3 regions of the Bradyrhizobium sp. CIR48 genome follow, and region 3 is predicted to be linked to each of the others. Evidence: predicted binding sites of a transcription regulator. Region 3 holds the regulator's gene; each other region holds the start of a gene.
The links. Region 3 encodes PhoB, which activates phosphate uptake and scavenging genes when phosphate is short. Its sites were predicted from a motif close to TGTCATNNANCTGTCAT; they were not measured.
Positions count from the first base shown of each region.

Region 1: the regulator PhoB is predicted to act here: its motif matches at 5,651-5,667, upstream of GGD66_RS01080 (acetoacetate decarboxylase).
Region 2: the regulator PhoB is predicted to act here: its motif matches at 3,754-3,770, upstream of GGD66_RS21075 (STN domain-containing protein).

Region 1 covers NZ_JACIHG010000001.1:216,867-226,859, reverse strand. The annotation lists gene GGD66_RS01100 (acetyl-CoA C-acyltransferase) at 1-796, shown strand, start outside; gene GGD66_RS01095 (MFS transporter) at 911-2,206, shown strand; gene GGD66_RS01090 (carbohydrate porin) at 2,203-3,549, opposite strand; gene GGD66_RS01085 (transporter) at 3,604-4,620, opposite strand; gene GGD66_RS01080 (acetoacetate decarboxylase) at 4,730-5,509, opposite strand; gene GGD66_RS01075 (patatin-like phospholipase family protein) at 5,708-6,883, shown strand; partial or broken gene GGD66_RS42150 (YybH family protein) at 7,864-8,259, shown strand; gene GGD66_RS01065 (DUF3303 domain-containing protein) at 8,525-8,800, shown strand; gene GGD66_RS01060 (IclR family transcriptional regulator) at 9,094-9,888, opposite strand.
Region 2 covers NZ_JACIHG010000006.1:442,779-452,771, reverse strand. The annotation lists gene GGD66_RS21090 (FecR domain-containing protein) at 46-1,035, opposite strand; gene GGD66_RS21085 (RNA polymerase sigma factor) at 1,455-1,997, opposite strand; gene GGD66_RS42060 (TonB family protein) at 2,188-2,484, opposite strand; gene GGD66_RS21075 (STN domain-containing protein) at 2,910-3,713, opposite strand; gene GGD66_RS21070 (filamentous haemagglutinin family protein) at 3,873-9,993, opposite strand, start outside.
Region 3 covers NZ_JACIHG010000008.1:448,150-458,142, reverse strand. The annotation lists gene GGD66_RS26035 (lysylphosphatidylglycerol synthase domain-containing protein) at 1-320, shown strand, start outside; gene GGD66_RS26030 (ATP-binding protein) at 378-1,670, shown strand; gene pstS (phosphate ABC transporter substrate-binding protein PstS) at 1,821-2,834, shown strand; gene pstC (phosphate ABC transporter permease subunit PstC) at 3,026-4,015, shown strand; gene pstA (phosphate ABC transporter permease PstA) at 4,020-4,871, shown strand; gene pstB (phosphate ABC transporter ATP-binding protein PstB) at 4,868-5,686, shown strand; gene phoU (phosphate signaling complex protein PhoU) at 5,698-6,414, shown strand; gene phoB (phosphate regulon transcriptional regulator PhoB) at 6,438-7,145, shown strand; gene GGD66_RS25995 (GcrA family cell cycle regulator) at 7,374-7,886, opposite strand; gene GGD66_RS25990 (aspartate aminotransferase family protein) at 8,343-9,551, shown strand; gene argF (ornithine carbamoyltransferase) at 9,551-9,993, shown strand, end outside.

The DNA.
Region 1 (9,993 bases), on a different contig from region 3:
CGGCTACCGCGTCGGCCACGACCGCATCATCGACCACATGATGATGGATGGCCTTGAGGACGCCTACGAGACCGGCCGTTCCATGGGCGATTTCGGCGAGGCCACCGCGGAGACGTACCAGTTCACCCGCAAGGACCAGGACGCCTATGCGATGGAGACGCTGAGCCGCGCCCGCAAGGCGGTCGAGGGCGGCGCGTTCAAGGCTGAGATTGCGCCGATCACGCTCGCGGAAAGGGCCGGTCCCCGCATCGTCGCCAATGATGAGCATCCGCTGAAGGTCGATCCGGCCAAGATCCCAGGCCTGAAGCCGGCGTTCCGCGCCAACGGCACCATCACGCCGGCCGCCTCCTCCGCCAATGCTGACGGCGCCGCGGCGCTGGTGCTGGCGAAGCGCTCGCTCGCCGATCGGGGCGGCTTGCCCGTTCTCGCGGAGATCAAGGGCCACGCCACCCACAGCCAGGAGCCGCAATGGTTCACCACGGCGCCGATCCCGGCGATCCGCAAGCTGCTCGACAAGGTCGGTTGGGCTGCCTCCGACGTCGATCTGTTCGAGATCAACGAGGCCTTTGCCGTGGTGGCGATGGCGGCACAGCGCGATCTCGGCATTCCCCGAGATAAGCTGAACATCAATGGCGGCGCCTGCGCGCTCGGGCATCCCATCGGCGCCACCGGCGCGCGGCTGATCGTGACGCTGCTGCATGCGCTCGAGGCGAACAACCTCAAGCGCGGTATCGCCGCGCTCTGCATCGGCGGCGGCGAAGCCACGGCGATCGCGGTGGAGCGGCTGGCGCGCTGACGCGCGGGTGTCCGAAATAGAGGGAAGTCTGTCATTTCAGACTTCCCTTCCCCATGCCAGACTGGAACCATGACGCGAGTCCGACCCGGGCTCGCCAAACCACATTGAGGCCCAATGATCTCGAACTGGCTCGCGGCAGCATTGTCCCGCCGCAACATTCATTATGGCTGGGTGATGGTCGGCGTGACCTTCCTCGCCGCGCTGATCAGCGCCGGCACGGTCGGCGCGCCCGGGGTGTTCATCGTTCCGCTTCAAAAGGAGTTCGGCTGGAGCACGGCGCAGATCTCCTCCGCACTGTCGATCCGTTTCATCCTATTCGGACTGATGGCGCCATTCGCGGCCGCCCTGCTCAACCGCTACGGCCTGCGCAACGTCACGCTGGCGGCACAGCTAATCGTTGTCTCGGCGCTCGTGCTCTCGCTCGGCATGACCGAGGTCTGGCAGCTCGTCGCGCTGTGGGGCGTGGTGATCGGCATCGGCACCGGCATGACCGCGCTGGTGCTCGGCGCAACCATTGCCACGCGCTGGTTCGCGGCACGGCGCGGCCTCGTCGTCGGCATCATGACCGCGAGCGTCGCCACCGGCCAGCTCGTGTTCCTGCCGCTGCTCGCAAGCCTCACCGAACGCTATGGCTGGCGGCTCGCGCTCGGCTTCGTCTGCATCATGCTCGCCGTCTCCGCGCTGGCCGTCCTGCTCGCGATGCGCGACCGGCCGAGCGATGTCGGTCTGCGTCCGTTCGGCGATGAGGGCACCGAGCCCCTGCCCGCCCCGCCTGTGAGCCACGGCTCGATCACGGGCGTGGCGCTCGGCACGCTGCGCGACGCCTCGAAGTCGACTGCATTCTGGATCCTGTTTGCGACCTTCTTCGTGTGCGGCGCTTCCACCAACGGCCTCGTCCAGGTGCACCTGATCCCGATGTGCCTCGATTTCGGCATCCCGCAAGTGCAGGCCGCGAGCCTGCTTGCGGCCATGGGCATCTTCGACTTCTTCGGCACCATCATGTCGGGCTGGCTGTCGGACCGCTATGACAATCGCTATCTCCTGTTCTGGTATTACGGCCTGCGCGGGCTCTCGCTGATCTTCCTTCCCTTCAGCGACTTCTCGTTCTACGGCCTGTCAATCTTCGCGATGTTCTACGGTCTCGACTGGATCGCAACCGTACCGCCGACGGTGCGCCTCACCGCGCAAAAGTTCGGGCCCGAGCGCGCCAATCTGGTGTTCGGCTGGATCTTTGCGGGCCACCAGCTCGGCGCCGGGACCGCCGCCTTCGGCGCTGGTCTCTCGCGGACGGTCTATGAGAGCTACCTGCCCGCGTTCTTCATCGCCGGCGCGCTCTGCGTGTTCGCCTCGCTGATCGTGCTGGCGCTGTCGCGGCAGCCGAAACTACAGCCGGCGGCGGCCTCGGCCTAGTACCGGATCGTGGAGGTGACGCCGAACACCGCGGCGTCACCGATCCGCGAAACACCGCTGGGATCGTTCGGGTTCTGAATTCCGCCCGAGGGGCGGAACACATATTGGAAGTATGGCGCGATCAACCAGCCCGGCTTGACGTGCGCCTCGTAGATCATCTCGATCAGTGTCTCGTTGCTGCGCACCGGGCTGCGGATGCCGGTGAAGGCCTGCGTATCGACGTCGAGATTGCGCGCAGTGTTCGAGATCCGCATGTAGGCCATCGCCACGCCGAACCGGTCGAGCGGACGGCCCGGCGTGAAGCCGACGAAGCCGATGCCGCCGTCCATATAGAGATCGATCAGATTGCGGTCCGGCGGGCTGTAGGCGATGCGGCCGAACGCGGTGATGCCGGGGAGCGAGGCCGACGTGCTGGTCTCGGTGACCTCAGGCGGGCGATAGAGCACCTGCTCGATCACGGCGAAGATGCCGTAATTGCCTTTGAGCCTTGCAGGAATACCGCTGCCGCCGGGATCGGCGATCGACATCCCCTCCGCCGTCAAGCGCTGGCTGTCGAACGAGCCGTAATGCTTCCACGCACCCGGCGTGAAATTGCCGGCGAGCGGGCGGCCGCCGATATCGATGGCGTAGTTGAAGCGGACCTGCCCGATCACCCACGGCGGATCGTTGATGCGGAATGCCAGGCCATGATGATCGCGCAGCTGCGGATCGACATCGCCGGGCCCTGACGGATCGCCGTTGAACACCGCACCATAAGCGGTGATCTTGTCGGTCAGCGCGGCCTTGATGCGAATGCCGGGCACCGCGATCGGCGGCGCCGGGCCGCCGGCCGGAAGGTTGCTGGCCTTGATCGCCGGCCAGCCGAAGGTGCCGTTGACGAAGAGGTCGTCGGTCTGGCTGTCGAAGAACTCGACATCGGCGGCCTGCTGGCCGGCCCGGATGTTCAGGCGGTCATTGAAAAAGCTCTGCTCGAAATAGGCATTGTAGAGCCGCTGGTCCGGCAGCGCCTCGATCTCGCTGATGGTGGCGAGGTTCATCACGTAGTTGCGGGAAAGGCCCTGGCCGTAGATGATGAAGGCATTGGCGTAAAAGCGGCCACCGGTCCAGCCGACCAGCTTGTCGAGGTCGGCATCGACCGACAGATCGAGCCGGCCGAAATGGATGGCGCCGCGCTTCACGCCGCCGGCGGCATTGGCGATATTGTCTGCGATATAGGTGGCGCCAAAATTCAGGCCCTTGCCGGCAAGGCCGTCATGCCACGCGTTGAACCATTTGGGAAACAGCCATGCGGCCGCGCTCTCGTCCTTGGCGCCGGCGCGCGCGCTCGTCGCCGTGCAGGCCATCGCAATCGCGGCCGCTACGGATATTTGGGTCGCCCAACTCACCATCGACACACGCTACTTGAAGATACCGGTGCGCCTCATGAAGAGATAGGCCGCAGCAACCGAGGAGGCCATCAGCACCGCTGCCCAGAGGAATCCGCTCTCGACCTCGGTCAACGGCAGGCCCTTGGTGTTCATGCCGAAGATGCCGGTGATCAGCGTCGGCGGCAGCAACAGCGAGGTCACGATCGAGAGGGTGTGGAGATGGCGATTGCTCTCCTCCTCGTTCTTGAACCGCAGCTCCTCCTCGAGCAGGCGGCTGCGTTCGCGCAGCTCGACGATGTCGTGATCGAGGCCATCGAGCCGCTGCGCGAGCTTGCCGGCCTGGATCCGCAACGCCGGCGACAAATGATCGGTGTTCTTCTGATCGAGACGGTGAAACAGCGTGCGCAATCCCGTGAGCTGCCGATGCAGCCGCACGCAGGTGCGGCGGAGCCGGCCGAGGTTGCGGCGCATCTCGGGCCTGGCGTCATCGGCGAGGATGCGCTCCTCGATATCGTCGATCTCCTGGCCGAGCTTGTCGGCCATCCGGTCCAGCGTGTCGGCGACCTCGTCGACGATCTTTTCGAGCAGATGAGCGACGTTGTCGACGCGGTAGCCGCCTTCGAGCACCCGCCGCGTGGCGTCCGCCGAGCACAGTGCCTGGTGGCGGCCGGAGACCAGCAGCCGCTCGGTCATGGCAAAGCGGAGGAACGCGGTCTCCTCCGTCGCGCTGTCGATCTCGCGTACGAGGTCGGAGAATACGCCGTAGACACAGTGGTCGATGACGTGAAGCTGCTGGAAGGTGTCGCTCGACAGCAGCAGCTCGCGCGCCAGCGGCGGCAGCTGCGACGCTCCGATCCAAGGCCGTGCCCGCGCGTCAGTCAGGTTGAAATGCAGCCAGAGCCGGCCGTCATGGCTGAACTCGATCGGCTGGTCGATCGGCAGCGCCTCGGCACTGCCGTCGCTGTGCAGGCGAAAGGCCCAGACCAGGCCGGGAATGGCGGGATCAGTGCTCGATAAGGCGCTGACAAGCTTTGCCGGCTCAGCCATGGCCAACCCCAACCGCCAACAACTGCCCCATTCCGGACGATGGCTGACGGCATCTTCCGGACCCAGGCGGTACTCAATTACGCCAGTGTTACAGTTTGATGATGCCGCCCTATTCCGCCGCCAGCCCGGTCGCGGCCGCCTCGGCTTGCCTGATGTAGTCGTGCACGACGCGGCCGAACGGCAGCGTCAGATCGGCGATGTAGTGATGCGCGCCGAGGCAGCGGCGCACCGGGAAATCCGCGACCGGCGCGTTGACATGCGGCACCAGATGCAGCCGTCCCGGCCCCATCCAGGAGCCCTTCGGCACGATGTCGACGAGGTTGATCGCGACCAGCTGGCAGACCTCGAGACGGCCGTCGACGCCCGGGATCATCTTCAGATTGATCTGCGTCTTCGACAGCGTGGCGCGGGTGAGATCGCCGTTGCCGGCCATGCTCTCGTGCTTGTAGCCCATGGTGCCCATGGCGACGAGCTGGCCGGCATATTCCAGCGTGCCCGTCAGCGTGTCCTTGACGATCTCGAGCTTGGGATGTGCGTACTTCTTGGGAAAGCCCCAGATCTCGCGGCCGGCGGCGATCGGCGGATCGTCGTCGAGATACATCTGCGAGACGAAATTGACCTCCTCGCCATTGAGGCGCGCGGGGATGACGAGGCCGGATTCGGTGTAGCTGCCGAAGCCGGAGGAGTCAGGCATCCTGATCCATTCGTAATGCACGATCGGCTGGTCGATCGGCTGCAGCGGCTCGGGCAGGCCGGCGCGGATCAGCTCCGGATCGGTCTCGTAGGTGATGACGAGGAATTCGCGGTTGACGAACCGATACGGCCCGGCCGGATAGCTCGGCCCCGCCGCCGGCATGGACGGAAGTCTCAGCACGTCTTCGCTACGCATCGCAGGTCTCCTGTGATCCTGATCGGCGGCAATTGCTAGCGATCCTCATTGACTGCGATGTGAAGCTTTTCCGTCAGCCGCACGACCCCTGCCGTTGCAGCGTGGTCGGTCTGCGTTGCCGGCGCTGCATCGGTGCCGCCTTGTCATCACGCCGTCACCACGGGACGCAATCGTCTGGCGCAAGCAGGAGGCATCGCCATGGACGCCCGCACGTCGCAACCGACATATCAGACACATCAGGCGCCCTCGCGGGGCTGGCGGCCCGAGCGCTGCGATCGCGTCGCGCTGGTGCTGCAGGGCGGCGGCGCGCTCGGCGCCTACCAGGCCGGCGTCTATCAGGCGCTGCACGAGGCCGGCATCGAGCCCGACTGGGTCTGCGGCGTCTCGATCGGCGCGATCAACTCCGCCATCATCGCCGGCAACAAGCCGGAGAAGCGGCTCGAGGCGCTGCGCATCTTCTGGGAGCGCATCACCAACCGCAAGATCTGGCACTACACCCCTGATGGCGACGTCTTCCGCCAGTGGCGCAACCTCACCAGCGCCTGGATGACCTCGGCGATGGGCCAGCCCGGCTTCTTCACCCCGCACCAGGTCAATCCCTGGTTCAGTCCGGTCGGCGCGCGCACCGCGACCAGCTATTACGACACGATGCCGCTGAAGGAGAGCCTGCTCGAGCTGGTCGACTTCGATCTCATCAACGAAAAAAGGGTCCGCTTCGCGGTCGGCGCAGTCAACGTGCTCTCGGGCAATTTCATCTATTTCGACAATTCCCATGACGAGATCGAGCCGGAGCACATCATGGCCTCCGGCGCCCTGCCCCCGGCGCTGCCGATGGTGCGGATCGGCACCGATCATTTCTGGGACGGCGGCATCGTCTCCAACACACCGCTGCAGCATCTGCTCGACCAGGAGGATGCGCTCAACTCGCTGGTGTTCCAGGTCGACCTGTTCAGCGCGCGCGGCGTGCTGCCGCGCTCGATCCAGGACGTGATGGCCCGCCACAAGGACATCATGTATTCCTCGCGCACGCGCCACAACACGGACGTCTATCGCCGCACCCACAATCTCAAGGTCCTGCTCCACAAGGCGCTGGCGAAGCTGCCGGACGAGCAGCTGTCCGACGAGGAGCGCAAGCTGAAGGCGAGCCTGTGCCACATGCCGGAGATCGCGATCCTGCATCTGATCTACCAGCAGAAGGCCTATGAGGGCGACGCCAAGGACCACGAATTCTCGGGCACCTCGATGCGCGAGCACTGGACCAGCGGCTATGAGGACACCAAGCGCACCCTGAAGCGCCGCGACTGGATCAAGATGCCGGAGGAAGGCATGGGCCTCGTGGTGCACGACGTGCACCGGGAGACGGAGAGCGCGTAGGAGCGCTCGTGTCCCGGACGCGCTGCAATGCGTAGCATTGCTGCGCAGAGCCGGGACCCAGACACTGCGCGATCCGTCGCAACATAGGCCCCGGCTCTGCAGCCGCATCGTCGTTCTGGACGATGCTTTGCATCGCCAGGGGAACGCCGCGCTACGTCCGGGGCACGAAACTGCCCATAAAACATGATCCATTCAGAAGACACACTGTCGCAATCTCGCGGCTCATTTCGCCTGAGCTTTGCTCTCTTCGTTGCCCTTCTTGTTCAGAAAGGGCGCAGGGAAGGCCGGGCGCCGGCTGGCACCCGCGGTCCCGTGTGCGAACAAGACGCGCACGGGGTGGACTACAGGTGTAGCCGTGCGACCGGCCTTCCCTGCGCGAATGGCTTTACGGCTTATGTCGCGCTCTCCCCGGGGAGCGATGCACTATTGCCCCCGTCGCCTTGCGGATGACTGATGTACGAACCCGGTTGGGCCGCAACATCACCGCAACACTTGACGCACAGACCCCGGGCGTCAGGACCACACGATTTTGCCGTCCGCGCACATCCCCGTTCCTGTCCCCGATGGCTTGCGTGCGCTCACCATCGAGGCCGAACCGAGGACGCCGTCAGCGCCGTGTCGTATCGCGCGTGCTGCTGCTCACGGGATTCCCGCCCTGCAGCCAGCCCAGCGCGCCGACGCCGTCGCGGCCACCGCCTCCCGGCCCGCGTCTCGTGACGATCGCGAAACGCCCCTTGCGACGGGCGGGATGGGCCATTGATACGACATATCCGAAATTCGGTAAATAGGAATGTTTTTGCGTCGAGGGATTGACAGGGGTGTTTTGCCCGACGGGCGGCGAGCGCGCGCCTGGTCAAGCGTTCGAGCCGCGACATGGAGTACTCGTCAGGTCAATTGCCCGTCAATTTCCACTGCGCAGCTTCGTCAACGGTGCTGACGGTAATTCTCCGGAATTGCTGTTGCGTCTTCCCCGGTCTGGGATGGACCATTCAATGCATCCACTTCGAGACAGACGACTGCCCCTGTATCTGTATCGTACATTGAGTCTGGAGATGATCATGCGCAACATTGCATCGGCGATTGCAATCGTGATCTCGTTGAGCGCGCCGGCTTTGGCTCAGAAGGCCGAGATCGAAGCAAACAACGCGAAATGGATAGAGATGTTCAACAAGGGAGATTTTTCCGGGATTGCGTCCCTCTACAGTGCCGATGCGACCGCGCTCCCGCCCGGCTCCGCGATGGTGCAGGGCCGACCAGCCATCGAGGTCATGTGGAAAAGCATGGCTGAACAAGTGACCGATCCGAAGCTCACAACGGTGGATGTCAAGCCACTCGGTTCTTCCGCGGCCCGTGAGATCGGCACGTTCGTCCTGAAGACCAAGGGATCGACACCGCAGGACGTGACCGGAAAGTATGTCGTCGTCTGGGAGAAGGTCTCGGAGACGACTGGAAGCTCGCCACCGACATCTGGAACGACGGCAAGTAGCCGTCTTACCTCCAAACCAGCGCTTGCGCAGAAGCAGGAGGGATCAAACCGACGCGCGTGTTCATTCGCCGTTGTCATTCGATACGCAGGCGCTATCGTGCGCATGCGGCGCAGCCGCGACATTCATCCGATAATTCTAGTCATGGGAGAATCGCATGAAATTCATAACCACCTGGAGCGTACCTCAAGGCACCTTCAATGCAGCCGTCGCCCGCTTTCTCGAGACCGGTGGCGCACCACCCGAGGGCGTCAAGATGCTGGGTCGCTGGCATGGCATGAACGGACAGGGATTTGCGATCTCTGAATCGAGTGATCCAAAAGCCATGTATCGTTGGCTCGCGCAATGGTCTGACCTGCTCCCGTTGACCGTCACGCCCTGCCTCGAGGACGGAGACGCGGGCGAGGTGATGGCGTCGCTCCCCAAGCGTTGATCATCAATACTCACGTCGCTGCCGCCGCTGAAACCGGCGGTGGTGACGTGTTCAACCGTGGTGAAGTCGCCGCTAAAGCGCGATGCGAATGGGTGAATCGTCATCGCGCTTTAGGTTGTTGTTTAAGCATGATCTTTTCGAAAAGCCGCTGCGCACTTTTCCGGCTCATGCTTTAGCGCTTAGAGAGGGGCTGAATCTCCCGTTGATCGAGGCGGTCGATTGGCGCGCGGCCGTTCGTGCTGGCCCAGCCAGATCATGAGGAGAACCAGCGCGCCAGCGAGACCGCTGAACCATCATTGGGCACTTGCGCCATCGTCGTCCTCAACCTGCAGAATGGTCTCCGACAGCAGGGCGGCTGCCTTTTGAAGCGGCGCGATGAACCGGTCCAGTTCGACGAAGCTCACGCGCGCCACCGGCACTGAGACGCCCAGGCAAGCGATCAATTCTCGATCGGGGGACAGAATGGGGACGGCGCACCCCACAACGCCCTTGACGTATTCTTCGTTTGTCTTGGCCCAGCCCTTCTGCCGCGTGTCCTCGAGGGTCTTCATCAGTCCGTGGACATCGACGATCGTCGTGTCCGTGTATCTGGTCAGAGGGAGTGCGCGGCACAAATTCGCCCTCGCCCGCTCAGGCAGTCTGCTCATGTAGATCTTTCCGGTCGACGTGCAGTGTAGCGGCGCCGCTTCTCCCGGATTGAACTGAAGGCCTTGCGGCTCCGAAACGCGAACGCTGTCGACATAGGCAACGACATTGTCGCGGACGACGCCAATCTCGCACTGTTCGCCGATCTCTCCCGCAACCGCCCGAAGCACCGCGTGCCGTCGCGCGGTGCGGAAGGCCGCTCCGATGACGGTCGCGGACAGTGTGACGAGCTGGTTTCCGACAACGTAACGCTTGGTCCCCAACGCCTTCTGAAGCAGTCCGCGGTCCTCGAGATTTCCGATCAACCTGTGCGCCGTCGGCAGCGGCAGCGAGAGAGCCTTTGCGATCTCGGCCGCCGAGACGGCTTTGCGCTGGTCGGCGACGTGCCGAACGATCGCGAAAGCACGATCCAATGGCCCGTCCTTCTGAATGCGCTTCGTCATTGCCCCCGGCCAAATTAGCTAGCGAAATCAGGATTCCGCGCGATATTATCATTTTTCGGAATGAAAGATATTGAAAATCGAAAAATAAGTTTGTCGAAACTCCTA
Region 2 (9,993 bases), on a different contig from region 3:
GCGCGGCAACGAGTCTGCGCATATTCGAACCCGGCCGGATGAGGCTCAACCGAGCAGCACAACTCCGCCCGGCAGCGACCGCGCCTGGGCTCCGAACAGCTGCTGAACCTGGGGCACGAAATCCCCGAGCTTGTCGATCTGAAACGTGCCGTTGACCACGCGGCTTTTGAGATCCGCATTGGTGATGATGATCTTGCCGGAACGATAACGATTGACCTCTTCCACGACGTCCGCAAGCGGCCGATCGCGGAAGATCAGGAGCCCCGATTGCCAGGCTGTCACCTGCCCCGGGTCGACCTGCACCGAGGCTTCGATGCCGCCCGGCGAGTAGGACACCTGCTGTGCCCTGCCAAGTCGCACCGTTCTCTCGCCTTGCGCAACATCAACGCTGCCGCTCAGGCAGGTCACCGACACGGCGCCATCGAGGCAACGCGCGTTGAAATCCGCTTCCACCGCGGAGATCTGACCATTCGCCGCCAGCAGCACAAAGGGGGTGGCGGCGGACGTCGCCGCTACAGAGGCTTCGCCCGATATCAGTTCAATCCGGGTTTCGTTTGACGCCGAACGCAGCGCGATGCTGGTCTGCGTATTCAGCTCCAGAGACACGTTCGGCGCGACCGCGATTTTGCGCAACTCGCCCTTTCCGGTCCGGTAATCGGCGGAGAGTTCTCCGAGCGACGGCCAAAGGCCAAGCGGCGGACGAACGATTGCGTACCCCACCGCGGCCGCTGCCGCGGCGCCCGCACCTCCCAGAAAGGCGCGCCGTCCAATGGGCCGGGACACCGGTCTTCGTGTCAGCCGTGCGACGTCTCCTGTCACCGGCCGATCCGCCAACTCCTGCGCAGCGACGCCCGCATGACGAAAGACCCGAGCCGCGTTCCTGAAGGCGGCTTCGTGCGCGCCGCTTTGCTGACGCCACGCTTGCAGCGCCTCGACGTCTGCCCTGGTCGGTTCACCCGTCTTGAGGCGAACGACGAAGTCCAGGGCTTCGTGCAGAAGCGCATCCGGCTCAGTTGTTTCGTTGGTCGCGGTCAAGATCCCTAGCCCATCTATCGCACTCGCCAGACCGGTACCCACACCGGGCCAAAGACGGTCAGAGGCGATATGTTATCGATTCCCCTCAATTTCGAACAGCGCCTTCCGGACCGGGACAGCGGCCGCAACGCCCCGGCAATCAACGGCAAGACACATCCTCGTTCGGGGAAGCGAGCGGCCGCGACTGCCGGCTTAGCCCACCTTGCAATCGCTGTCACTGCCGTCACCTGCGTCATTCCCCCCGGAAGTCCTCTGTTTAGCTCGCGGCCTGAGACGCCGGCCGGTGCATCTATTCGATAGACGAATGGCGCCCGGCTATCCCGAAGAAAAACCGTGCAAGGATAGCCTATCGATCAAACCTTCTGCCTGCGCCAGGCGAAAAAAGCCCTCCGATGCGCTGGGTTGCAATATCGACGCGCTCAGGATCGCGGACGCGGGCCGCCGAGACGGCGTCGCAATGTATGTTCGAGGCTGTCGGCACAATGGCCAAGCGCCCGCTTCAGATCGCTCTCGACGGTCCGGATGCTGACATTGAGACGCGCGGCGACCTGGTGCGCTGGTTGCCCCTCGATCGAAATGCTCCGAAGAACCTCGCGGGGCCGTGGCGGCAACTCGGCAAGCGCGCGCTTGAAAGCCTCGATTTCCGAACGCGCCTCGACCACTCTGGCCGGATCGGGTTCGTCATCACATATATCGAGAAGCGCATCTATCTCCGACGCGCTGACACGATAGTTCTGCGCTTTCTGGCGATCCTTCGCGATGTTGATGGCGGTACGAAAGATGTAATCGGCAGGACTGCGTACGGGCTCGGCATCCGTGACTCGGTCGAGACGCAGAAACGTTTCGTGCAAGGCTTCGTGGGCGAAATCGGCCGATCCCAACCGGCGCGTAAGCTTCCGGATCAGGCCTTCATAGTTCTCGACCAACTGCCCCCGCAGCCGTATTCGATTGCTATCAGCCACGTTTCACGTGCCCAACATACTCTGGTATTTCCGGCGCAAACATTGCCTACGCAACTACTGCAAAAGGTTCGGAAGGTCGTAGCGTTGCGGGGCTACACATTTATGACACAAGGCGCGAGCGACGAGATCGCGTCCGGCCCGCCACTGCACGAATGCCTGTCCATCGCCCAAGCACGGACTTCATGACGGGTCAAAACTCGAGCTCCAGATGAATATTGAGCCGATCCGGCAGCTCGGGCGGGATCGGCGGCAGCGGCTGGGCTCGCCGGACGGTCTCGATCGCCGCCTTGTCGAGCAGCAATTGACCCGAGCTCGTCCGAACCCAGACGCCGAGTAGCGTACCATCCCTGGCCATGGCGAACTGCGTGACGACCGTTCCTTCAAGGTGCATCGCGCGCGCCGCGTTGGGATAGCGCTGATAGCGCGAAACGTGCCGAAGCAGCGACTGCTGAAATTTGATGGCGGCACTGCTGGCAGGTCCGCTCACGGCGGACGGCGCCGACATGACATTTGAGGGCGGAGCGTCTCCGGGCGTGAAGCTTCTCGCTTTCGGGACCGGAACGGGATCGTCGGATGGCGTCGGATTTGGATCCTTCAATGGCGTATCGGCGCGGCTGGCGACATTTGCCGTTTCCGGTTGAGAATCCGAAGCGACTGCTATCGGAACGGCATCGGGCCGCGGAAGCAGCTGAACCTGCACGATCGCAGCCGACTGTTGTCCCGGAGAGCCGGCTGGCACTTGCATCCTGATCCAGTAAACGCCACCAACGAAAAGAACGGCCGCCAGGGCGGGAATACCCAGCAGGCGATAGAACTCTCCCGATGGCGAGGCGGCATCCAGGTCGTCGTCTCGATAGGATCCAAAGACCGCCGCTCGTCCCTTCTCGTTTCCGGGGCGGACATCGCTGTCGCTCATTGCAGGGACTTCACCATGATGACGACGCGGACCGGCTGTGGCGTATTCGCTGGCGCCGGCTTGCTGATCGTCAAGCCCCGAAGCGCCGCCGACACCGCAAGATCCCGTTCATGGTCCCCGGTCGAGCGGAATAACTCGGTGCGTTCGATCGTGCGCGCGGGATCGATCCAGATATCCAGCACCGCGCGATAATTGCCATCGCGCGTCCTTGCATTCTTTCGAAGTGCATTCTGAATGTCCATCTGCACTCTTTGGCTATAATCCTGCAATCTGGCGGCGTCGTCGGCATCGCCGGTCTGACGCACGCGCAATCTTCCCAGGAACAGGTCCGATGTTGCGAGCGGAGCCGCCGGAGGTGCATAGCCGACACCTTCTGCGCTGGGAAGAGCAAGCGTGATGGCGTCGGGACGAATGTAGCGCACCTTCAGCTCCGTGCCCGCGAGCAGCAGGTTCAGCGCTTCATCGGCGGCATACGTTCCTTCAACCGCGACCGACGTTCGGCCGACCGCGGAGTTGCTTTCATAGAGCACTTGAATGCCGGTGATCTGTCCATAGGCTTGCAGCGCACCAGCCAGGGACTGTGCCGGAATGCGGAATGCGATCGGCCTTTCCGCACGCGCCACCCGGTCTTCTTCCGCGGCATTGGCGCCGAGGATGACCGTCATCAGCCAGGCGGGCAATAGCACCAGCAAGCGGAACGCGGCGCGGCGACCGCCTCGAGGACCGTCGGCATCCGACGCCGCGACGCCATGCAATGTAACTGCTTTCATCGTGCTGCTCTTGTCGACCAGAAACCGCACTTCGGCTGTCTGGACTTGAAGCGCGGGCGATGCCTCATCTATATCGTTTGCATGACAGTGATCTAACCGGTGCAATCGGCCGGGTGGGGCCCCACCCGGCCGATCGATACGAACCGGCACGACCGGACGTCGGACCCGGATGCCTGCCCGGGCCCTGCCTTAGAGCGACGCCTTGCGCCCCAGCCGCTGCAACAGCACGGCTCGCTCGTCCTCCGTCAGGTTCTTCAACTGCTCGGCCGTGAACTCGCCATTGCCGAGCACGCGGAACATGCCGTTCGGATCGTAGCTCTGCTTGTCGGGCGCCCGCCGCCTCTCATCGTCGCCGGCATCAGGCTGAGGAGACTGACCGCCGCCGCCACCACCGTACCCGAGAACTTCGACGATGATCACCGACGGCCGATCCGAAGATCCCTGCTTGGTCACGTCCTTCACGGCGTCATTTGCAGCCTTGTCCTTGGTATCGATCGCGAGCGGCGCAGTTTTGACCTCCGCCTTCGGCACTCCTTTGCTCTGGCCCGACACCTGGATGTTGTCCACGTTGACGACGAAGCGCGCCGCAATGAGGATGTCGCCGCTGACGCGGATGCCGGCGTCGCCGGCATTCACGGTACCCTGGGGAGCGATCAGGTTGACGTCACCTTCCGTCACCCCGGTGAAGCCGATGATCGTTCCGATGCCGCTTCCGGAAATATCGGCCTTCTCGATCACGCGCGTGACGGCATCGATATCGGTCAGGATCTCCGGCGCCGAGGGCACGCGCGCGGTCTTGGCGCCGCGGCCGGCGTCGATGTCGCCCTGCGTCGACCAGATGATCTCGTTGCCGCCGGCAAAGGTCAGGATACGCGAGCGGTTCACGGTGACGCTGTCGCGCGCAAAGAGGTTGATGTCGCCCGGTCCCAGTGTGACGAGGCCGAACTCCACCGGCGCCGGCTTGCCGAGCGCAGCAACTTGCAGGCCGCCACCGGGGGTCAAGACCTCGATGCTGCCGCCCGACATGGTGCGGAACTTGGCATTTCCGGTCCTGACGTCGCCCGCCCAGTCGCTGCCCGGGAACAGCGTCTCGATCGCGGCATAACCGCGATTATAACCGCCATTGCGTGGCTTACCGCTCGTGTCGGGTGTGTTCTGGTCATCGCCTGCGGCCCGTAGCTCCTGCATGTAGACCTGCCGAACGAAGCGTTCGCGCACCAGCATCGGCAGGGTCTGGAATTTGGTCCAGGCATCAAGCGGAGACAGCTTCTCGCCGGTCACGTCCTCCACGAAGGAGACGATGCCGGTGCGGGTCCTGTGCGGCCCGGAGGAACGTTGCTCGAATGCGTCGGTGAGATAGAGCGGTACCACCGTGCCGTCCGCCAACGTGGTCTTGAGATAATCGGGCATCTTCCCGATGTTTGCCGGATCGAGATAGACCGCCAGGAACGCATCATAGGATGGTTGCTTGCCCTTGAGGCCCGCCATCACGGTGATCGCCGCGCTCTGCTGAGGCAGGCCGAGGATCTGCGTGAAATCCTTTGGCCGGTTGTTGGAATCATATTCCTGATTGCCTGTGCTGAAGATCGCCAATTCCGGCGCGTATACGTCACGGCCCGCGCTCACCTGCATTGCGCCCGGTCCCTGGACAAAGATCGAGCCTCGCACCGGGCCGCCGATGATGTCGTTGCCGGCCTCGAGTAACGACACGTCGGTGGGATGAACGTTGCGCAGTGAGTAGTTGATGTTGCGGATATCCGTGCCGGCACGGAACCAGGTCTGCTCGTTGGCCATGACACCGGCCGTGAGGATTGAGCCGCTCTGGGTTATTAGCGTGCCGACGATCGATCCGTTCAAGGCATAGACACGGCTCGGCTCGTAGTCTGCCTCGTTCGGCAGATGGTCGGGATTGCGAAGGTTGTACAGATGCAGCGTGTGGCCGGCGATATTGCTGGCCGGCGCGGAGAAGGGATTGACCAAGACGTTGTGGAGCCCGCTCAGGGTGTCCGGCGAGGAACCGCCGAGGTTGACCGGAGAGGAAACGGTGCCTCCCACAGGCTCGAACGGTGACGGAATCATCTCGAGCGCAGCGCGGGACATGACGATCTCGCCGACGAGGACGTCGTTTGCGGCGAGAAGCCGCAGCTCCGGATTTCTGCTCGGCATCGTGTACAGCGTGCTGTTCAGCACGGAGCCGTTCAGCGCCGTGACGCGCGTTTTCGACGGATAGATATTTGCGGCCAACGAGTTCACATTCGCAAGCACCTGCAAGGCCGGCGTCGTTATGTCCTTGGACAGATATGTCGCCTGCCCGACCAGGATCACGTCTCCGCCCGTCGATGTCAGGTTGAGCGCGGTGCGCTCGCTTTGACTGCTCATGAACGTCAGTTCGTGGGACATCCCCTTGCCGACCAGAAGCGGATCGAGGACCGTTTGCAGCCGCAGGTCGCCTGCGGTTCGCACGTCCAGGGTTGCGTCACCGAGCGACAGGATCGGGGCGATCGGATAGGTGACGATTTGCGTCCCTACCAGCGCCTTGACATCGCGCCCGACCGCAAATTCACCAGCGGTAATCGTTCCGGCTCCGCGCCCGATGTAGTAATAGCCGGCGCGAACGGCGCCGCCCGCCTCAACGGTCATCGCGCCGCCGTTGCGCAGTTCCAGGAACTTTGCCTCCGTCGTGGAGCGCCCGCCCCGCACACGGCCATTGGTCGGCAGCGCGACCGTCAGATTGTTGAGATCGCCATCGGCGCGGACCTCGACATTGCCGCCGCCGAGCGCGCCGACCCCGCGCAGGAAGTTAGCGTAGTCAATCCACCAGGAGCTTTGTTGAGCCGGCATCTGGCCGTAGGCGGAATGAGCCCAGGGACCGAAGACGTAGGCGTTATCCGTCGCTCCCTGCCGGTTTAGCCACTCCGAATAGTGCTGCATCTGCGAGCGGTCTGCCGGCAGGGCCACGTCGATATTGCCGCCGACCGCAACGGCGAGATGGCCGCCGCCCACTCCGTAGGTCGCGTTCGCCGGCGCGGTGGTGAAATCGTTGAACGTGGCGAGATCGCGCCGGCCAGCGGTATAGATCGAGGCGCCGCCCTTGAGCTGCAGATCACCACGCGCCGCGATGCTGACGTCGCCGGTGCCGGTGCGAACCATGGTGATCGGATTGACGGTGGTCGTGGTCGGCCCGGGCTTGGTCGTCGCATAGAGCGAAGTGATGGTCGCAAGATTGGGGACGATCTTCGTCAGGTAGAAGTCCTTGAAGGTCGAGTACCTCGTGATGACGTTGAGGCGGCTACCGCCGCTGGCGGCCGTGCTGGTCCATCTGAAGTCGGCCTGCGGTTGCGCCGGATTGGTGTTCAGGCCCTTCGCGGCGGCATAGTTATTCCAGAGGTCGAGCACGTAGCCGTAGGCTGGATCCGTCGGCAGACCGAAAGAAATCTGCGCGCTGGAATTGCTGTTGAGACGGGTGCCAGAGGTGGACTCCAGGCTCGCAGGCCAATCGGCGGGATTCATGGTCGTCGAACCAGGCGCACTGCCCGCGCCAAAGCTGGCAACCGAGTCGACAAGAGCGGTCGCGGCGACGGAATTCAGGCCGCTGACATAGGTGTAACCCGCCTGCTCGCTGAGCGTGATCTTGCCCGTCGCGCCGCTGGCGAGGCGCGTCGGGTCGGCGCTTTCGCCCATCGGCGTGGCGCCCGCGACGAGCCCCAAGCTCCAGGACGGCACCGCCACCCTCGAGCCGTCCGGCTCGGTGATGGAGGGGAACAGGACCGAATAAGCGAGCGCATTCGGCGCACTTGCGCCCGGCGAGTTGGCCTCTGCGCTATAGGGAACACCGACCAGCGTGGGCGGCGCCGTCACGGTTTCGGTTTTCCTCGTGCCGACCGTCGCAAAGGTGATACCGGCATAGACTGAAGGGTTGGTTGTGCTCGCGCTGTCGTAGGGCGAGAGATTGGACGTGGTACTGGTGCGGCCGACGTTGAACACCATGCTCAGGTTCGTCGAAATGGTGCCTTTGGCGGCGACGTATGTCGAATCCAGCGGGTTGGCGAACTGGAAGAAGCCGTCCGTCACGCTGCCCTTCAGATCGATATTGCCCCCGGCGCGCATAGTCAGGACGCCCGGCTCTCCGAGAATGCTGCCGCCGGTGCGATAAACCATGGTCGTATGGTCACGGAGCAAAGCGCTTTCCTTGCCGGCAACCACATAGGCCTTGCCCAGTACCGGCTCGATCGCCATCACGCCAGCCACGAGCGCCGAGGCCTGATTGACCACGCCTGCGCCGAGATTCCAGTTACTCTTGAGCACGATGTCGCCGGAAAAATTGAGCTCCATGCCCGCGCGCGCGTGGAAGTTCGACTGGCTCGTCAGTGAGCCAAGATCCGCATTGCCGGCACTGACGTCGAAGTCGCGCACGAATTCGACCAGCGTGCCGGCGCCGTAATCTGCCAGCACGTTGAGCTTGCCCGCCGCGGCCTTCGTGAGATCGAGTTCGGCCTGGCCGCCGCTATTGACGGTGACGCCGACGAAGCGCGGATCGGATGCAAGCGTCGCAAGGTCGAAGCGTTTGTAGCCCTCCAGCACGATCTCGCGCGCGCCGTTGATCGTGCCGGCAAAGCTGACATTCACCTTGTCGGCCCCTGGCTGCTCGATGACGGGCGCACGCAGGGTGACCTTGCCGCCTTCGCCGCCCGCCACGTCGATCACGCCGCCCAATACCCGCAGCACGCCGTTCGAGATTCCGAGTGTGACCCGGCCGGAGCCGAGCCCATTCACCGTGTCGGTCGCACCCGCCCGCAGCAGCGCCGCATTCGTCACGGTGAGACCCTGGCCGCCATAGATCGAGATCGAGCCGCCATAGGTCGCACGCGCGTCGATCGAGCCTGCGACGGTCACCGTACCCTGATCGGCAGCCAGCGCGAATTCCTCGGCCGTGGTCGCACCGTCGAGCGTGACGTCGCCGGAACGAATCCGGAAGCTGCGCGATTTGGTGAAGCCGGCGCCATTCAGGCGCTGGTTGAGCCCGCCGAAATCCGACAACGCGGCGATGTCGAGCGAGAAGGAGCCGCCGCGTTTGCCCGCCGCGGCCCTGGCATTGATCGTGCCTTCCAGCGTGACCTGGCTGCTGTCCTGTTCGATCGCGAGCGTGCCCGCACCGCCACCGATGGGACGTCCTTCGGAGTCGCGGGCCGAGCCGAGATCGAGGGTCGCGCCGGACGCGAGCAGCACCGAGCCGCCGCGGGCCCCCAGCGAGATGGTTCCGGCATCGGCATATTCGGACACGTCGAAGAACTTCTTCTCGAAGCCCCCGACGTCGATCCGCGAACCCGCCGCGAGATTGACGTTGCCATTGGTGGCGTTCAGCTTGACCGTTCCGCCAAGCGCGTCAATGCGTCCGGCGAAATCGACGGCGCGGCCGGTGAGCGTCCAGCGGGAGCCGAGGCTGTCCTGGTCGCGCGCAGGGCTAGCCGTCCCGTGAGCGGCAACCGTGAGGATTCCGGTCGTGGTGACCGACTGCTGGCTGCCGCCCCGGCCGGTCATGACCGGCGCTGACAGAGTCACCGCCGCGCCGGCGACATCGAGCGAGCCCTTGCCTTCGCCGGTAATGCGTGTCGTTCCCGTCAGCACGATGGTGTCGAAACCACGCAGTGCCTTGGCGCCCTCACCCAGGGTCAGCTCGGTTGCCGTGAGCTTCAAACTGCCATGACCGGCGCCAACCGGCTCGCTGAACGTGCTCGCCGTATTTTCCAGCACAACCCGATTGCCGTTCACCGCGATCTCGCTGTTGCCGCGGCCCACCAGCCCTGCGGCATCGAGCGTCACGGCCTTGAGGCCCGACAGGTCCACCGCGCTGTGGAAATCGATGGTTGAATAGCTGCGCAAGGTCAGGTGCTGGGTGTTGTTGAGCGCGGCCAGTGCCGCGGCATCGAGCACCAGCCCGCTGCCGCCGCCGAAGCCAATCCGGCCCGAAGCCAGGGACAGCGCTGCGCCCGTCAGGCTCGCCTGGGTGACGAGCGCGTTCCCCGTCGCGTCGATCAGAAGACTCTTGCCGCCGTCGAGGGTGGCACCAGCACCGATCGTCACCCGGCCGCCAACAGTCGTATCGACGTTCTTGCGGCGGACCCGCACCGCGTCGCCGTTGGACAGGCGGATCAAAGCACCCCAGTCGCGATCGGACGCCTGCGGGGCCATCACGAGATCGCCGGCGCCGGTCGGCGCCTCGCCGCGCGCGACGATGACGCTGCCTGCGGAGACATCGATCGTGTCGCTTGCGGCCAGGATGATCTCCGGTCCCGTCAACGCCGAATTTGCA
Region 3 (9,993 bases):
TCGTGGTGGTCGCGGTGATCTTCGTCTCGGCCACCCTGCTCGGCTTCGCCAGCCACTCGCCCGGCGGGCTCGGGGTGTTCGACGCCGCCATGCTGGTCGGTCTCTGGCAGATGGATCGCGAGGAACTTCTGGGCGGCATGCTGCTGTTCCGCGTCCTCTATTATCTGTCGCCCTTCGTCATATCTGTAATCTTGCTGACGTTTCGCGAAGTTATCATCGGCGCACGATCGAAGCGCTTGCAGCAGGCGGCGCTCAAGCTCGACCCCGGCCCGGCGCGTGAAGCCGCTTATGTGAGAGAGCGCAGCGACAGCGGTGCCTGACGGCGCCAAGCCTTATTTGACAGGCCTTCAGACAAGCCCCAGGAGAAGTCCGCCCCGATGGCGATCGACGCCCCATCTTCTCCCTCCGCGCAGCCCTGGTCCGACCGGCTGCGGCATTCGACCGTGATCCTGATCGCCGCGGCGCTGGCGCTGTCCGTCGTCGTCTCGCTCGGCGACTTGTCGGCGCTGCACGCCGCGATCGTGTTCCTCTGTATCGCGGCGGCCGCGCTGATCCCGTGGCGGCTGCACGATCCCGCCGCCTCGCGCGACGACGTCAGGCGCATCAACCCGGTCGAGAGCGCGGCGGTGGCCGCCGTCGTCGCCGGCATGCCGGATCCCGCGGTGCTGCTCGACCGCGCCGGCCGCGTCATCCACCTCAATGCCGCCGCCGCCCAGCTCGCACCGGCGCTGCGCCGGAACGAGCTGGCCCAGTTCGCGCTGCGCTCGCCGGAGATCATCACCGCGCTGCGCGAGGCGATCGCGACCACCGAGCCGCGGCGCGCGACCTATCTCGACCACGTCCCGGTCGACCGCTGGCTGGAGCTCATGATCACGCCGGTGCCGGTGCCGACCAGCTTCGGCGGCGCCGACAAATGCATGCTGATGACCTTCCACGACCAGACGCCGCTGCGCCGGGTCGAGGAGATGCGGGCCGACTTCGTCGCCAATGCCAGCCACGAGCTGCGCACGCCGCTGGCCGCGCTGTCGGGCTTCATCGACACGCTGCAGGGCCAGGCCAAGGACGATCCCAAGGCGCGCGAGCGCTTCCTCGGCATCATGCACAACCAGGCCACCCGCATGGCGCGCCTGATCGACGATCTGTTGTCGCTGTCGCGGGTCGAGCTGTCGGCCCATGTCCGGCCCGACACCCTGGTCGACCTGCTGCCGATCATCCGCCAGGTCGCCGACGGGCTCGAGCCGCTGGCGCGCGAGCGTCAGGTCGAGGTCGAGATCCATCTGCCCGAGGGACCGGTGATGATCGCGGGCGACCGCGAGGAGCTGCTCCGCCTGTTCGAGAATTTGATCGAGAACGCGCTCAAATACGGTGCCTCCGGCGGACGCGTCATCGTGTCGCTGACCTCAGCCGCAGCCACTGATGGAACTCAGGAAATCCGGATCATGGTCCGCGATTTCGGCCCCGGCATCGCGCCCGAGCACCTGCCGCGGCTGACCGAGCGGTTCTACCGGGTCGACGTCGGCGACAGTCGCTCGCAGGGCGGCACCGGGCTCGGATTATCGCTGGTGAAACATATTCTTAACCGCCATCGCGGCCGGCTTTTGATCGAAAGCGTGCCCCGTCAGGGTGCCACTTTCACCGCCTGTTTTCCCCAGGCTAAGACTTTAGTTTAAGCCTGAAACTCCAGCGATTTCAATCGCTTGAGTGTGTCATCCGACTGTCACGAAACCTTCGTAAAAGCACAGCCGACCGCTCCTAAAGGGGCGGCGCGGGGAGCGCGATCGGGCGCGGTTGGCGCTTCGCTCCCCTGTATGGAGACCAGCATGAATTTCATCAAAACCATGGTCGCTGCCGGCTTGCTCGCCGCATCGACGACGGTGGCCTTCGCTGCCGACATCACGGGTGCCGGTGCCACCTTCCCGTTCCCGATCTATTCCAAATGGGCTGACGCCTACAAGAAGGAGACCGGTAACGGTCTGAACTACCAGTCGATCGGCTCCGGCGGCGGCATCAAGCAGATCCAGGCCAAGACCGTGACCTTCGGCGCCAGCGACGCGCCGCTCAAGGCCGAGCAGCTCGAGAAGGACGGCCTCGTCCAGTGGCCGATGGTGATGGGCGCCATCGTCCCCGTCGTCAACCTCGAGGGCGTGAAGCCCGGCGAGATGGTGTTCGACGGCGAGACGCTCGCCAGCATCTATCTCGGCAAGATCACCAAGTGGGACGACGCCGCGATCAAGAAGCTCAATCCGAACGTGAAGCTGCCCTCGGACGCCATCACCGTGGTCCGCCGCTCGGACGGTTCGGGCACCACCTTCAACTTCACCAACTACCTCTCCAAGGCCAGCGCTGACTGGAAGAGCAAGGTCGGTGAGGGCACCGCGGTCGAGTGGCCGGTCGGCGTCGGCGCCAAGGGCAATGAAGGCGTGTCGGGCAACATCAGCCAGACCAAGAACTCGATCGGCTATGTCGAGTACGCCTATGCCAAGCAGAACAAGCTGACCTACACCGGTCTCGTCAACAAGGCCGGCAAGCCGGTGCAGCCGACCGTCGAAGCCTTCCAGGCGGCCGCCTCCAACGCCGACTGGGCCAAGGCGCCCGGCTACTACGTCATCCTGACCGACCAGCCCGGCGAGAAGTCCTGGCCGATCACCGCGGCGACCTTCATCCTCATGCACAAGGACGCCACCGACAAGGCGGCCTCGCAGGAAGCCATCAAGTTCTTCCGCTGGGCCTTCAAGAGCGGCGGCAAGGCGGCTGAAGAGCTTGACTACATCCCGATGCCCGAAGGCGTCGTGACCCTGATTGAGAAGACCTGGGCTGCCGAGATCAAGAGCTAAGTAAGGCTCTCGCGTCCCGGACGCGGTGCGGCCCTGGCGATACGAAGCATCGTCCAGTGTGCCGCTTCGCGAGAGCCGGGACCCGCAAGACTTCCGCTCCGGATCGGTCATGCCGTGTCCGGAGCGCGAGACCGACAAAAAGACTGACAACAAGCGTATATTATCGGGCACAGGGGATCGGCGTGGCAGAAATGGCCGTTCAGAGCGATGTAATCGACGACGCCGGACCGTATGACCGCGCCAAGGCCTTGAGCGCGTTCAAGCTCGGCGACGTCACCTTCTACTGGATCACGCGGCTGTCCGCGATCTCGGTGCTCCTCATTCTCGGTGGCATCATCGTCTCGCTGATCGTCGGCGCGTTCCCGGCGATGAAGGAATACGGCTTCTCCTTCCTGTGGACGCAGCGCTGGGCGCCGTCGGCCGATCCGCCCGTGCTCGGCGCGCTCGGGCCGATGTACGGCACGCTCGTCACCTCCTTCATCGCGATGCTGATCGCCATTCCCGTCGGTCTCGGCATCGCGATCTTCCTCACCGAGCTCTGCCCGCAATGGCTGCGTCGCCCGATCGGCATGGCGATCGAGCTGCTCGCCGGCATTCCCTCGATCATCTACGGCATGTGGGGCTTCTTCGTGCTGGGCCCGTTCCTGGCCAATACCTTCCAGCCCTTCATGATCAGGATCTTCGACGGCGTGCCCGTGCTGGGCGCGATCTTCGCAGGTCCGCCGTCCTATCTCAGCACGTTCAACGCCGCGCTGATCCTCGCCATCATGGTGCTGCCCTTCATCACCTCGATCTCGGTCGACGTGTTCAAGACGGTGCCGCCGGTGCTGAAGGAGGCCGCCTACGGCGTCGGCTGCACCACCTGGGAAGTCGTCCGCAGCGTGGTGATCCCCTACACCCGCGTCGGCATCATCGGCGGCGTCATGCTGGCGCTGGGCCGCGCGCTCGGCGAGACCATGGCGGTGACCTTCATCATCGGCAATTCGTTCCGCATCTCCTCATCGATCTTCGCGCCGGGCACCACGATCTCGGCGGCGATCGCATCCGAGTTCGCCGAGAGCGACGGCCTGCACCAGTCCGGCCTGATCCTGCTCGGCCTCTTGCTGTTCGTGCTGACGTTCTTCGTGCTGGCCGCAGCGCGGCTGATGCTGATGCGGCTGGACAAGAAGGCGGGGAAGTAACGTCATGGCGCTCAATCCGATCTATTCGCGTCGTCGCCGCAAGGACATCGTCATCCGCGGGCTCTGCTTCGCCGCGGCCGCCTTTGGCGTCACCTGGCTCGCGCTGATCCTGGTCACGCTGCTCTTCAACGGCTTGGCCGGCCTCAATCTTCAGATCTTCGTCGCGGATACGCCGCCGCCCGGTTCGACCGAAGGCGGCCTGCGCAACGCGATCGTCGGTTCGATCATCATGACGTTGATCGGCGTCGGCATCGGCGCGCCGCTCGGCCTGTTCGCCGGCACCTACCTTGCCGAATACGGCCGCAACGACAAGCTGACCTCGGTGATCCGCTTCATCAACGACATCCTGCTCTCGGCGCCCTCGATCATCATCGGCCTGTTCATCTATGGCGCGGTGGTGGTGCCGATGCGTGGCTTCTCCGCGATCGCGGGCGCGCTCGCGCTCGCCGTCATCGTGATCCCGGTCGTGCTGCGCACCACCGAGGACATGCTGCTGCTGGTGCCGAATCCCCTGCGCGAGGCGGCCTCGGCGCTCGGCCTGCCGCGCTCGCTGGTGATCAAGCGTATCGCCTATCGTGCGGCCCGGTCGGGCCTCATCACCGGCGTGCTGCTCGCCACCGCCCGCGTCGCCGGCGAGACCGCGCCGCTGCTCTTCACCGCGCTGTCGAACCAGTTCTTCAGCCTCGGCCTGAACAAGACGATGGCCAACCTGCCGGTTACCATCAACAACTTCGTCCAGAGCCCCTACGCCTATTGGAAGCAGCTCGCCTGGAGCGGCGCGCTGCTGATCACGCTCACCGTGCTTGCCCTGAACATTGGCGCGCGCATCCTCGGCGCCGAGAGGACTGCAAAATGACCGACTTGTCCGTATCCATGAGTTCCAACGCTCATCTGGCCTCGCAACCGCTGCCGGAAGCACCGGCCAAGGTGACGGTGCGCAATCTCAATTTCTATTACGGCGAGCACCACGCGCTGAAGAACATCAACCTGACGCTCGGCGCCAACCGCGTCACGGCGTTCATCGGCCCGTCGGGCTGCGGCAAGTCGACCCTGCTGCGCATCTTCAATCGGATGTACGATCTCTATCCGGGCCAGCGCGCCACCGGCCAGCTCATGCTGGACCAGACCAACGTCCTCGATCCCAGGCTCGACCTCAATCTGCTGCGCGCCCGGGTCGGCATGGTGTTCCAGAAGCCGACGCCGTTCCCGATGACGATCTACGAGAACATCGCCTTCGGCATCCGCCTCTACGAGAAGATCTCGAAGTCCGAGATGGACGACCGCGTTGAGAAGGCGCTGCGCGGCGGCGCGCTGTGGAACGAGGTCAAGGACAAGCTCAACGCCTCCGGCCTGTCGCTCTCCGGCGGCCAGCAGCAGCGCCTGTGCATCGCCCGCACCGTCGCGGTGCGTCCTGAAGTGATTTTGTTCGACGAGCCCTGCTCGGCGCTCGATCCGATCTCGACCGCCAAGGTCGAGGAGCTGATCCAGGAACTGTCCGAGAACTACACGATCGCGATCGTCACCCACAACATGCAGCAGGCGGCGCGCGTCTCCGACAAGACCGCCTTCATGTATCTCGGCGAGCTGATCGAGTTCGACGACACCAGCAAGATCTTCACGTCGCCGAGCGACCGGCGCACGCAGGATTACATCACCGGCCGGTTCGGCTGAGGAGACGCGACATGGGTACTGAACATACCGCAAAGGCTTTCGACACCGACCTCCAGGAGCTCACCCGCCTGGTCGCCGAGATGGGCGGCATCGCCGAGCGCATGATCGTCGATTCCGTCGACGCGCTGATCCGCCGCGACGTCGCGCTCGGCCAGCGCGTCGTCACCATCGACGCCGAGCTCGACGCGCTGCAGAAGCGCATCGAGGAACGCGCGGTGCTCACCATCGCCCGCCGGCAGCCGATGGCGGTGGATCTGCGCGAGATCGTCGGCGCCATGCGCGTTGCGACCGACCTCGAGCGCATCGGCGACCTCGCCAAGAACATGGGCAAGCGCGTCGCCGCGCTGGAGACCGACTTCCATCCGCTGAAGCTGTTCCGCGGCCTGGAGCACATGACCGACCTCGTGCAGCAGCAGGTCAAGTCGGTGCTGGATGCCTATGCCGCGCATGACCTGCCGGCGGCGATGGCGGTGTGGAAGGGCGACGAGGAAGTCGACGCGATCTGCACCTCGCTGTTCCGCGAGCTCCTCACCTACATGATGGAGGATCCGCGCAACATCTCGTTCTGCATCCATCTGATGTTCTGCGCCAAGAACATCGAGCGGATCGGCGACCACGCCACCAACATCGCCGAGACCGTGTTCTACATGATCGAAGGCCAGGCGATCACCGACAAGCGGCCGAAGGGCGACATGACCACCTTCGCCACGACGGTCCCGAATACCTGAAGACTTGAAGGAGCGACGACCCGATGGGCGCACGCATTATGGTGGTTGAGGACGAGGAAGCTCTCACCGAGCTGCTTCGCTACAACCTCGAAGGCGACGGCTATGATGTCGAGACGGTCATGCGCGGCGACGACGCCGACACCCGCCTCAAGGAGCACATCCCGGACTTGATCGTGCTCGACTGGATGCTGCCGGGCCTGTCGGGCATCGAGCTGTGCCGGCGCCTGCGCACCCGGCCCGACACCAAGCAGCTGCCGATCATCATGCTCACCGCGCGCGGCGAGGAGAGCGAGCGGGTGCGGGGACTTGCGACCGGCGCCGACGACTACATCGTCAAGCCGTTCTCGGTGCCGGAGCTTTTGGCGCGCGTGAAGGGCCTGCTGCGGCGCGCCAGTCCTGAGCGGCTCGCGACAGTGCTGGCCTATGGCGACATCGAGCTCGACCGCGACAAGCGCCGCGTGGCGCGCTCGGGCCGGCCGATCGATCTCGGCCCGACCGAATATCGCCTGCTGGAGTTTTTCCTGGAGCATCCCGGCCGCGTGTTCTCGCGCGAGCAGCTGCTCGACAGCGTCTGGGGCCGCGACATCTACATCGATGAGCGCACTGTCGACGTCCATATCGGCCGCTTGCGCAAGCTGCTCAATCTCGGCCGCGAGCAGGACCCGATCCGTACCGTCCGCGGCGCTGGCTACGCGCTCGACGACCGCTTCGCGAAGGCGGAGCAGACGTAAGGTTTGCTGGCGTTGGCTTTGGCGGGCTGCCGCCGCATTCTCCGGTGTCGTCCCTGCGAAAGCAGGGACCCATAACCACAGGCAGTGGTTTGGCGAAGACTCGGAGTGACCATCTCGCGCGACAACTGCGCCTTGTGGTTATGGATCCCCGCGTTCGCGGGGATGACACCGAGTTGGTTGAGCCGTCATCGTGCGACGGCTGCCGTCGTTGCGATCAGCTAAATCCGCTCAGCGCGGACCCGGCTTCGCCGGCGCGCGCCGGCGATCCGCCGCCGGCTGATACGCCACGCGCGAGTGCTGGGCGCAGTAGGGCAGGCCGGACAGTGCCTTGCCGCCGCAGAAGAAGAAATCCGGGCTCGAGGGATCGCCGACCGGCCAGTGGCAGGTCGCCTCGTTGAGCTCGAGCAGCGACAGCCGCTGGCCCATCGGCACCACGTTGTCATAGGTGACGGGTTCAGCCTCCACCTCGACCTCGAAGGCCTGCGCCAGCGCGGTGTTGCCGCGCGCGATGGGGCGGGTCACCCGCATCATGTGCTGCGCGGGACGCGCCTTGCGCGGCCGGGGCGCTGCCGATGAAGGGCTCTTGGCGCGGCCGGACAGACCGAGCCTGTGCACTTTGCCGATCACGGCATTGCGGGTCACATTGCCGAGCTCAGCTGCGATCTGGCTGGCCGAAAGTCCGGCCTCCCAGAGCTTTTTCAGCTGCTCGACGCGATCGTCGGACCAGGTCAAAACCGTCATTGCACCCTTTCCCTCGCTACGCGCCAGCCATCCTGGGGCCTCGCAGCGATTGCCTAAGCCTTCAAAAACCCGTGCCGTCAGAATCCCTTAAGGCTCGCCGGGCGCGTGACTGACGCCCGAACGTTTACGCCGGTACAAGAGGACTCTTGGGATCAGAACCGCTGCACGAGATGTCGTATCTGACAATCCAAACGCTACAATATGGCGTGACTCCCGCGCAAGAGTCCGCCGACTCGCTTCCACATGTTCCGTGGTGAAAACCCGCAAAATCGGCACCGCAAGACTACGGATTCAGCGTTTCCTGAGGCTTTCCGGGCGGCATTGACACCCGTCTTGCCAAGCATAAGATAGTCCCGCGTGCCGCCCTTAAAAGGCGGCACGTTTCGTTTTCCGGGCCGGTCGATGGTGCGTTGCGCAATGCACGCGTCACACCGTCCGCAACATTCAAGTGACATCATGACTAACAGCGCAGCGCCGCATTTGCTCCCCGTTTTCGCCAGAGCCGACCTCGGCTTCGAGCGCGGCGAAGGCTGCTGGCTGATCGCGACCAATGGCGATCGCTATCTCGATTTCACCTCGGGCGTGGCAGTGAATGCGCTCGGCCATTGCCACCCGCATCTGATCAAGGCGCTGCAGGAGCAGGCGACCAAGCTCTGGCACATGTCGAACCTGTTCCAGAGCCCGGACGGCGAGAAGCTCGCGAGCCGGCTTTGCAACGAAAGCTTTGCCGACTTCGTGTTCTTCTGCAATTCGGGCGCCGAAGCGCTGGAAGGTGTGATCAAGCTGGTCCGCCATCATCACTTCTCCAAGGGGCATCCGGAACGTTATCGCATCATCACCTTCGAAGGCGCCTTTCACGGCCGTACGCTGGCAACGCTCGCCGCGACCGGCTCTGCAAAATATCTCGAAGGCTTCGGCCCGCCCATGGAAGGCTTCGACCAGGTGCCGCATGGCGATATCGAGGCCGTCAAGAAGGCGATCGGCCCGCACACCGCCGGCATCCTGATCGAGCCGATCCAGGGCGAGGGCGGCGTGCGCTCGGCAACGCCGACCTTCCTCAAGGCGTTGCGCCAGCTTTGCGACGAGAAGGGCCTGCTGCTCGCCTTCGACGAGGTGCAGACCGGCATGGGCCGCAGCGGCGATCTGTTCGCCTATCGGCGCACCGGCGTCACGCCTGACGTGATGTCGCTGGCAAAGGCGCTCGGCGGCGGCTTCCCGATCGGCGCAGTGCTGGCGACCGCGGATGCGGCAGCCGGCATGGGGCCCGGCTCGCACGGCTCGACCTTCGGCGGCAATCCGCTGGCGATCTCCGCGGCCAACGCGGTGCTCGACGTCATGCTCCAGCCCGGCTTCTTCGACCACGTGCAGAAGATGTCGCTGCTGCTGAAGCAGAAGCTCGCCTCCGTGATCGACCGTCATGGCGATGTCGTCAGCGAAGTGCGCGGCGAGGGCCTTCTGATCGGCATCAAGGCCGTGGTGCCCTCCGGCGATCTCGTCGCGGCGCTGCGCAATGAAAAACTGCTCACGGTCGGGGCCGGCGACAATGTCGTGCGTTTCCTGCCACCGCTGATCGTGACCGAAGCCGAGATCGAGGACAGCGTCGGGCGGTTAGAGCGCGCCTGCGCCGCGATCTCGTCCAGCCAGACCAAGCGGGCGGCAAGCTGATGAGCAAGTCCCCGAAGCACTTCCTCGATATCAACGAGCTGCCGCTGTCGGAGCTCAAGACCATGCTCGCGGCGTCCTCCGCCATGAAGGCGAAGCAGAAGGCGCAGCAGCCGGTGCGGCCGCTCGAAGGCAAGACGCTGGCGATGATCTTCGAGCGCCCGTCGACCCGGACACGCGTGTCGTTCGACGTCGCGATGCGTCAGCTCGGCGGCGAGCCCATCATGCTCACCGGTGCCGAGATGCAGCTCGGCCGCGGTGAGACCATCGCCGACACCGCGCGCGTGCTGTCGCGCTATGTCGATGCCATCATGATCCGTATTCTCAACCATGACGCGCTGCTGGAGCTTGCGGCCAACGCGACGGTACCCGTCATCAACGGCCTGACGCGGCGCTCGCACCCCTGCCAGGTGATGGCCGATCTCATGACCTATGAGGAGCATCG